DNA from 2 places in the Prescottella sp. GW823-FHT02E09 genome. Region 2 is predicted to be linked to the other one. Evidence: riboswitches for the same ligand, from Rfam matches in the RefSeq annotation. Region 2 holds a riboswitch; the other holds the start of a gene.

Region 1 (4,208 bases), 180 kb from region 2:
GCGGTCCCAGCCCGACGCGGGACTGGTGAGCCAGTTGCGCACGAACTGCTTGTCGAAGCTGGGCTGCACCTTGCCCGGCTCGTACCCGTCGGCCGGCCAGTACCGCGACGAGTCCGGCGTCAGCACCTCGTCGGCGAGCACCAGGTTGCCGTCGGCGTCGAGGCCGAATTCGAACTTGGTGTCGGCGAGAATGATGCCGCGGTCCCGCGCGAAGCTGGCGGCACGGAAGTAGATGTCGAGGGTGTCGTCGCGCAGCTTCACCGCGAGGTCCTGACCGACCTTGTCGACGACGGCCTGGAAGTCGATGTTCTCGTCGTGGTCGCCGAGATCGGCCTTGCTGGCCGGGGTGAAGATCGGCTCGGGCAGCTGGCTCGCCTCGACCAGCCCCTCGGGCAGCGCGACGCCGCACACCGCACCGGTGCTGTTGTAGTCCGCCAGGCCCGAGCCGGTGAGGTAGCCGCGGGCCACGCACTCGACGGGCAGCATGTTCAGCTTGCGGACCACGAGGGCGCGCCCGAGGACCTCCTCGGGGATGCGCTCGTCCAACGGATCGCCCGCCAGGTGGTTGGTGCCGCCCAGCTTCTCGAAGAAGAAGACGCTCATCGCGGTGAGCACGCGCCCCTTGTCGGGGATCGGCGTGGTCAGCACATGGTCGTAGGCCGAGATCCGGTCACTCGCGACCAGCAGCAGGTGCTCGTCGTCGATCGTGTACAGATCGCGGACCTTGCCGCCGGCCAGATGGGTGTAGGAATCGAGTGAAGGACGCACGTTGCATACCCTATCGGTCCCGCGAATCGGCGCATCCCACCGCACGTGGGCGCCCCATTCGCATCTTCCCCCGCGATTCGCGCACTTGTGCGCAAAACGCGGGAGTCGGCGGTAGTCGTTAGCCTTGTTTCGGACTTCACGAGGAATGGTGGGTGGGTGCATGGCGATCGACACCGCGACTACATCGGTGGGGCTGCGCTCGGAACGGGGCCCGATTCTGTTGTCGCTGATGCTCAGCACGTCCCTCGTCGCGCTCGACAGCACGATCATCGCGACCGCGGTGCTCACGATCGTCGGCGATCTCGGGGGCTTCTCGCAGTTCCCGTGGCTGTTCTCGGTGTATCTGTTGGCGCAGGCGGTCTCGGTGCCCATCTACGGCAAGCTGTCCGACGTCTTCGGCCGCAAGCCGATCATGATGCTGGGCATCGCGCTCTTCGCGGTCGGTTCGCTGCTGTGCGGCGTCGCGTGGAGCATGCCCGCGCTGATCGTCTTCCGGGCGCTCCAAGGTCTCGGCGCCGGCGCGATCCAACCGATGGCGCTCACCATCGCGGGCGACATCTACACCGTCGCCGAACGCGCCAAGGTGCAGGGCTACATCGCGAGTGTGTGGGGCGCGTCCGCGGTGCTGGGCCCGACACTGGGCGGCGTGTTCTCCGAGTACCTGTCATGGCGGTGGATCTTCCTGGTCAACCTGCCGCTGTGCGCGCTCGCAGCGTGGATGCTGCACCGCAAGTTCGTCGAGACGACCACGGTGCAGCGGCGGCGCATCGACTATCCCGGCGCGATCCTGCTCACCGGCGGCGCGGCGCTGATGATCCTCGGACTGCTCGAGGGCGGCCAGTCGTGGGAGTGGCTGTCCCCGATGGGCATCGGCGTCTTCGTCGTCGGTGCGTCGATGCTCGCCGGATTCGTCCTCGTCGAACGCCGCGTCGCCGATCCGATCCTGCCGCTGCACATGCTGACCCGCCGGGTGCTGGTCGCGAGCAGTCTGGTGTCGCTGTCGGTGGGCGCGATCCTGATGGGGCTCACGTCGTACGTGCCGACGTTCGTGCAGGGCGTGCTCGGCACCGGCGCGCTCGTCGCGGGCTTCGCACTGGCGGTGCTCACCATCGGCTGGCCCATCGCCGCGTCCCAGGCCGGACGGTTGTACCTGCGCGTCGGATTCCGCACGACCGCGCTGATCGGCAGTGCCCTCGCGCTCGTCGGCACCGCACTGTTACTGCTGCTCTCGGACGGCTCGCCGGTGTGGCAGGTGGGCGCGACATGCTTCGTCATCGGCTCCGGCATGGGCCTGATCGCCACCCCTACGCTGATCGCGGCGCAGTCCAGCGTCGACTGGTCCGAGCGCGGCGTGGTGACCTCGACCAACATGTTCGCGCGCTCGATCGGCAGCGCCGTGGGTGTCGCGGTGTTCGGTGCGCTGGTGAACTCACGGGTCGGCGAGGCCGCCGAACCGGATCCCGGTGATCTTGCCGACGCGATCCACCTGGTGTTCCTCGGACTGTTCTGCATCGCCGTCGTGATGACGGTGTCGTCGGCGCTGATGCCGCGGGCTGAGAAGACCGACAAGGCGGACAGCGCCCTCTGACCCGTCGTCTATTCTTCACGATGTTGTCACGGTGTTCGGGAAGTCCGGTTGAAGCCGGCGCGGTACTCGCCACTGTGGGCAGGTACGTCGACTACTAGGGGTTCGACCCCAGCCACTGGGTGCACATGCATCCGGGAAGGCGTAGTCGGCGGCTATCCCTGCCGAGCCAGGAGACCGGCCGTGACGCATAACTGCACGTTTTCCACGAGTCATGGAAGGCGGGTCGCTTTGCGTACCCCTATCTCTCGCCGAGTCATCTCCACGGCAGCGGTGTCGATCGCCACCGCTCTCACCCTCACCGCGTGCGGCGGGTCGTCGAACGACGACGCCGACGCCGCCGCGATCTCCCTGCAGAACTGCGGGCGCACCGTCACGCTCGACGGTCCGGCCGAGCGGGCCGTCACCCTCAACCAGGGCGCCACCGAATCGGCGCTGTCGATCGGTGCCGAGGGCCAGATGGTCGGCACCGCGTACCTCGACGACACCATCGCCCCTCAGTGGCAGGCCGCGTACGCGCAGGTGCCGGCGCTGGACGAGAAGGACTACCCCAGCCGCGAGGCGCTGCTCGAGACCAAGCCGGACCTGGTGCTGGCGTCGTACTCGAGCGCGTTCGACGACAAGGCCGTCGGCTCGCACGAGTCGTTCGACGAACTGGGCATCGCCACGTACGTCTCACCGTTCGGCTGCAAGGACAAGTCGACGCGCCCGCCGGTCGCGTGGGATTCCATCGCCACCGAGATCACCGACTACGGCACCCTGTTCGGCCGCGAGACCGAGTCCGACGCCGTCATCGCGCAGATGCGGACCACCCTCGCCGGCATCGAGTCCGCCGCGCCGGCGAAGGGCAAGACGATCTTCTGGTACGACAGCAACACCGACACCCCGTATGTCGGCGGCAACGCCGGCGGACCACAGTTGATCATCGATGCGGTCGGCGGGACCAACGTCTTCGCGAACGCCGACGGCGCGTGGCTCGACGGCAGCTGGGAGACGGTGCTGGCGGCGAACCCCGACATCATCGTCCTCGCGGACGCGTCATGGGACACCGCCGAGGAGAAGAAGACCTATCTCCGCAACGATCCGGCGCTGAAGGACCTGAAGGCGGTGCGCGACGACGCGTTCGTCGTGGTCCCGTTCTCGGCGAGTACGCCCGGTCCCCGCACCATCGAGGGCGCGAGCCTGGTCGCCGAGCAACTGGGCGGCAGCGGGGCATGAGTCTGACGACCCGGGTGCCGGCCCGGGCGGCCGCGACGACCAGCACCGGCTGGGCGGTCGTCCTGGTCGCGTTGCTCGTGGTGAGCTGCGCGGCCGGGGTCGCGATCGGTGCGGCCGACCTGTCGATCGGCACGGTCGTCGAGGCGATCGCCGGACGACTCGGCATCGGCCCGGGGACCGACCTGCTCACCACCCACATCGTTGTCGACCTGCGGATGCCGCGGGTGCTGGCGGCCGCGGCGACCGGCGCGGGCCTGGCCGTGTGCGGCGCCGTGCTGCAGTCGCTGACCGGCAACCAACTGGCCGACCCGTACCTGCTCGGCATGTCCGGGGGCGCATCGTTGGGGGCGGTGCTGGCCTTGACCAGCGGCGTGACCGCGGTGGGTGCCTTCGGTTTCGGCGCCGTCTCGTCGGCTGCGTTCCTCGGGGCCCTCGGCAGCCTGCTGCTGGTGTTCCTCATCGCGACCTCACGGTCCGGGGCGTTGCTGCCCGGCCGGCTCGTCCTCGCCGGAATCGCGGTGGGCCAGCTGACCGCGGCGCTGACGTCTGCGCTGGTGCTGTTCGGCGACCGCGACGCCGCCCATCGGGTGCTGAACTGGACCCTCGGCTCGGTGGCCGGCGTGCGCTGGTCGGGCCT
Region 2 (4,208 bases):
GCGATCGCGGACGCACATCCGTTGGGCGCGCGCCCGTTCGCCCGCGACCAGTACATCGCGAAGTTCCGCACCCTCGCCGAGGGCGTCGTCGCCCCGGACGAGCAGGACCGGTTCCTCGAGGCCGCGCAGCGCACCCCCGAGCTGAAAGCCGGCGAGCTGGACCAGCTCACCTTCACCGTCACCGGCGACGTCCTCGCCCGCGCTCCGAAGTCGCCGAAGGGACTGTTCTGACATGCCCGGTCTCATCGCCGCCACCACCTCGGCCGCCGACAAGCGGATCGCGTTCCGTGCCGGCCTCACCTCGGGCAAGATCCAGCGCCTGCCCGGCGCGATCAATCCGTTGACCGCCAAGCTGATCCAGGAGATCGGCTTCGAGGGCGTCTACGTCTCCGGCGGCGCGTTCTCCGCCGGGCTCGGTCTGCCCGACATCGGTCTGACCACGCTCACCGAGGTCGTCGCGCACAGTTCGCAGATCGCCGGAGTCACCGATCTGCCCGTACTGATCGATGCCGACACCGGGTTCGGTGAGCCGATGTCGGCGGCACGCACCGTCCTGGCCGCCGAGGACGCCGGCATCGCCGGTCTGCACCTCGAGGATCAGGTCAATCCCAAGCGCTGCGGTCACCTCGACGGCAAGGCCATCGTCCCGACCGAGGACATGGTGCGCCGCCTGCGGGCCGCCGTCACGGCCCGACGCGACCCGAACTTCGTGATCTGCGCCCGCACCGACGCCGCGGGAATCGACGGGATCGATGCCGCGATCGAGCGAGCCGAGGCCTACGCGGGCGCCGGCGCCGACATGATCTTCACCGAGGCCCTGCACACCGAGGCCGACTTCGAGAAGTTCCGTGGCGCCGTGGATATCCCGCTGCTGGCCAACATGACCGAGTTCGGCAAGTCCCAGCTCGTCCCCGCACAGACCCTCGAGGACATCGGCTTCAACGCTGTCATCTATCCGGTCACCACCCTGCGGCTGGCGATGGGCGCCATCGAACGGGGCCTGCGCGAAATCCACACGACCGGAACGCAGGAGGGGCTGCTCGACAAGATGCAGACCCGCTCCCGGCTGTACGAGCTGCTCGAGTACGAGCGCTACAACGAATTCGATTCCGGAGTCTTCAACTTCACGCTCGGAGGGAACCAATGACAAATGCAGTCCCGACGATCTACAAGGGCCTGGCCGGCGTCGTCGTCGACACCACCGCGATCTCCAAGGTGGTCCCCGAGACCAACTCGCTGACCTATCGCGGCTACGCGGTCCAGGACCTGGCGGCCAACTGCAGCTTCGAGCAGGTCGCGTACCTGTTGTGGAACGGGGAGCTGCCCACCGACGCCCAGCTCGAGCTGTTCTGTCAACGTGAGCGTGCGAGTCGCCGCGCCGATCGTTCTCTGCTGGCGCTGGTCGCGAAGATGCCGGACAACTGCCATCCGATGGACGTGGTGCGGACCGCGATCAGCTTCCTCGGTGCGGAGGACCCGGAAGAAGCCGACAACTCACCGAAAGCCAACCGCGAGAAGTCACTCCGGATGATGGCAGTGCTACCGACGATCGTCGCGGCCGATCACCGTCGCCGCCACGGTCTGGACCCGATCGGCCCGCACAGCCACCTCGGTTTCGCCGCGAACTTCCTGAACATGTGTTTCGGCGAAGTCCCGGCACCGGAACTGGTGAAGGCCTTCGAGGTTTCCCTGATCCTGTACGCGGAGCACAGCTTCAACGCCTCCACCTTCGCCGCCCGTGTCGTGACCTCGACGCTGTCGGACATCTACAGCGCCGTCACCGCCGCGATCGGAACCCTCAAGGGCCCACTGCACGGCGGCGCCAACGAGGCCGTCATGCACGACATGATCGAGATCGGCGAACCCGAGCGCGCCGCCGCCTGGCTGAAGGACAAGCTGGCCCGCAAGGAGAAGGTGATGGGCTTCGGGCACCGGGTCTACAAGAACGGCGACTCGCGCGTCCCGACGATGCGCCAGGCCTTCTTCGACGTCGCCGCACAGACCGGCGGCGACAAGTGGGTCCAGATGTACGAGATCCTCGAACGCACCATGAACGAGGCCACCGGCATCGAGCCCAACCTCGACTTCCCCACCGGACCCGCCTACTACCTGATGGGCTTCGACATCGAGGTATTCACACCCATCTTCGTGATGAGCCGCATCACCGGATGGACCGCGCACATCATCGAACAGGGCGAGTCCAACGCCCTGATCCGACCGCTCAGCGAGTACACCGGCGTGCCGCAACGCTCGGTGGTGGCCTGAGCCCACGATCAGCGCCCCGGGGTTGGTCATTGGCATCACCGTCTCCTGCACCCCGGGGCGCTCCCTTCTCGAATCGCGTCCTTCCGTCGGGCCCGACCTGTCCGGATCGCGATCTTGTACTGTGCCACTCGACGCAGGGAACACCGGTGCGAATCCGGGGCTGTCCCGCAACTGTCACCGAGGAGCGAACCCCCAACGCTCGGCCACGACCCCACCGGGTTGGAAGGCCGGGGGCGAGTGCTGATCCGGGAGCCAGGACACCTGCATCGACGCCAGGACACCACGAGGATGGAAATGAATAGTTCGATATCTACCGCCCGTCAGGGGCGGCGCTCACTGCTGCGTGCCGGTGTGTTCACCGTCGTGGCCGCCATGGCGGTCACCGGCTGCTCGTCCGGTGCGTCCGATGCCGCCGGCGGCATCACCGACGATCATCTGACGATCTACAACTCCTACAAGATCGCCGGGCTCGATCCGGCCGCGACGGGCACCAACTGGCTGTTCGACTGGGGCGTCGCAGAGAACCTGCTCCAGGTCGAGGAGGACGGGCAGATCACGCCGTGGCTCGCCGAGAGCGTCGAGCGTCGGGACGACCTGACGTGGGTGATTCAGCTTCGCGACGGGCAGACCTTCCAGAACGGCAAGCCCGTCACCGCGCAGGCCGTCGCCGCAGCACTGAGTCGCCAGATCGAGAAGTCCAAGGCGGCACGGGTGTACCTCGAAGAGGGCACACAGGCCGTGGCGGAGGGTGCCACCGTGGTGCTACGCACCCCGAAGCCCAACGCGATGGTCCCGGCCGGTCTGGCAGCGCGCGACAACTCGCTGCAGATCTACGACGTCGAAGCGATCGATGCCGCCGGCGGCGACTCCGCGAAGATCGTCGGATCCGGCGCGTACACCGGGCCGTACGCCATCACGCAGTGGACGCCGACCGATCTCGAACTCGCCCGCTACGACGCGTACTGGCAGGGCACGCCCGCGCTGAGCGGCATCAGTGTCGACGTCGTACCGGACGAGCAGGCGCGCATCGCCGGAGTCGAGAGCGGCGAAGCCGACATGGCGTTCTACCCGTCCACCGGCGCACGACTCGCCCTCGACGGTCGTCCGGGTGTCGCGGTGAAGAACTCGCCGAAGGCTCTGCAGTCGCTGCTGATCGAGATGAACCTGAAGGAAGGCATCTTCACCGACGTCGAGGTGCGCAAGGCGTTCACACAGGCGATCGACTACCAGGGCGTGGCCGACAACATCGGCAACGGCTCCTTCGACGCGGCCGAGGGCCTGTACCCCGAGGGCCTGCCGTACGCACTCGACAGTCAGAAGTTCGACCTCGAGGCCGCGAACACGACCCTGGACCGGGCCGGTTGGGCCGTCGGCGCCGACGGCGTCCGCACGAAGAACGGGCAGCGCCTCACCGTCCGATTCGTCACGCAGGCACAGGGTCCGGAGACCACGGACGTGGCGATCGGCATCCAGGATCAGGTCGCCAAGGCCGGGTTCGAGCTGAAGATCGACGTCGCCGAGGATTCCGCCGCGGTCAAGGAGAATCCGTCGGGCTGGGATTCGTCGATCGCACTCAGCGGTTCGCTGTCCGGCACCGCGGACCCCGTCCAGCCGTTCCTCGTCCGGTGGACCACCGGCGGGTCCTCGAACGCGCAGGGCCTGTCCAACCCGGAGATCGACGCGATCGGTGAGAAGCTGCGCGGCACCTTCGACGAGGATGAGCGGAACGAGCTGCTCGAGCGTGCGCAGGAGATCCTCGTCGCCGAGCAGGCGTACGTCGTCGCCGGCACGTTCAAGTACTTCACCGTGGTGACGTCGGACGAGTGGTCCGGATACGAGGTGTCCAACGTGCGCCGGCACATCCGGTACGACACCGGGGCGTGAACGCCACCTTCCGTGCGGCCGGTGGACGGCTGATCCAGGCAGTGGCGGCGGCATGGGGA

The links. A riboswitch is a leader RNA that binds a small molecule or an ion and turns the genes downstream of it on or off. The one in region 2 is predicted to bind cobalamin.
Region 1: another riboswitch for cobalamin. It lies ahead of AC1RIF_RS04210 (ABC transporter substrate-binding protein); the one in region 2 lies ahead of AC1RIF_RS03355 (ABC transporter substrate-binding protein).

Annotation. Positions count from the first base shown of each region.
Region 1 is NZ_JBXAJP010000001.1:864,500-868,707, forward strand. Features, by position in the region: gene AC1RIF_RS04200 (phosphoribosylaminoimidazolesuccinocarboxamide synthase) at 1-768, opposite strand, end outside; gene AC1RIF_RS04205 (MDR family MFS transporter) at 929-2,356, shown strand; cobalamin riboswitch at 2,369-2,553, shown strand; gene AC1RIF_RS04210 (ABC transporter substrate-binding protein) at 2,585-3,571, shown strand; gene AC1RIF_RS04215 (FecCD family ABC transporter permease) at 3,568-4,208, shown strand, end outside.
Region 2 is NZ_JBXAJP010000001.1:688,098-692,305, forward strand. Features, by position in the region: gene prpD (2-methylcitrate dehydratase PrpD) at 1-231, shown strand, start outside; gene prpB (methylisocitrate lyase) at 233-1,147, shown strand; gene AC1RIF_RS03350 (bifunctional 2-methylcitrate synthase/citrate synthase) at 1,144-2,265, shown strand; cobalamin riboswitch at 2,363-2,548, shown strand; gene AC1RIF_RS03355 (ABC transporter substrate-binding protein) at 2,560-4,149, shown strand; gene AC1RIF_RS03360 (ABC transporter permease) at 4,146-4,208, shown strand, end outside.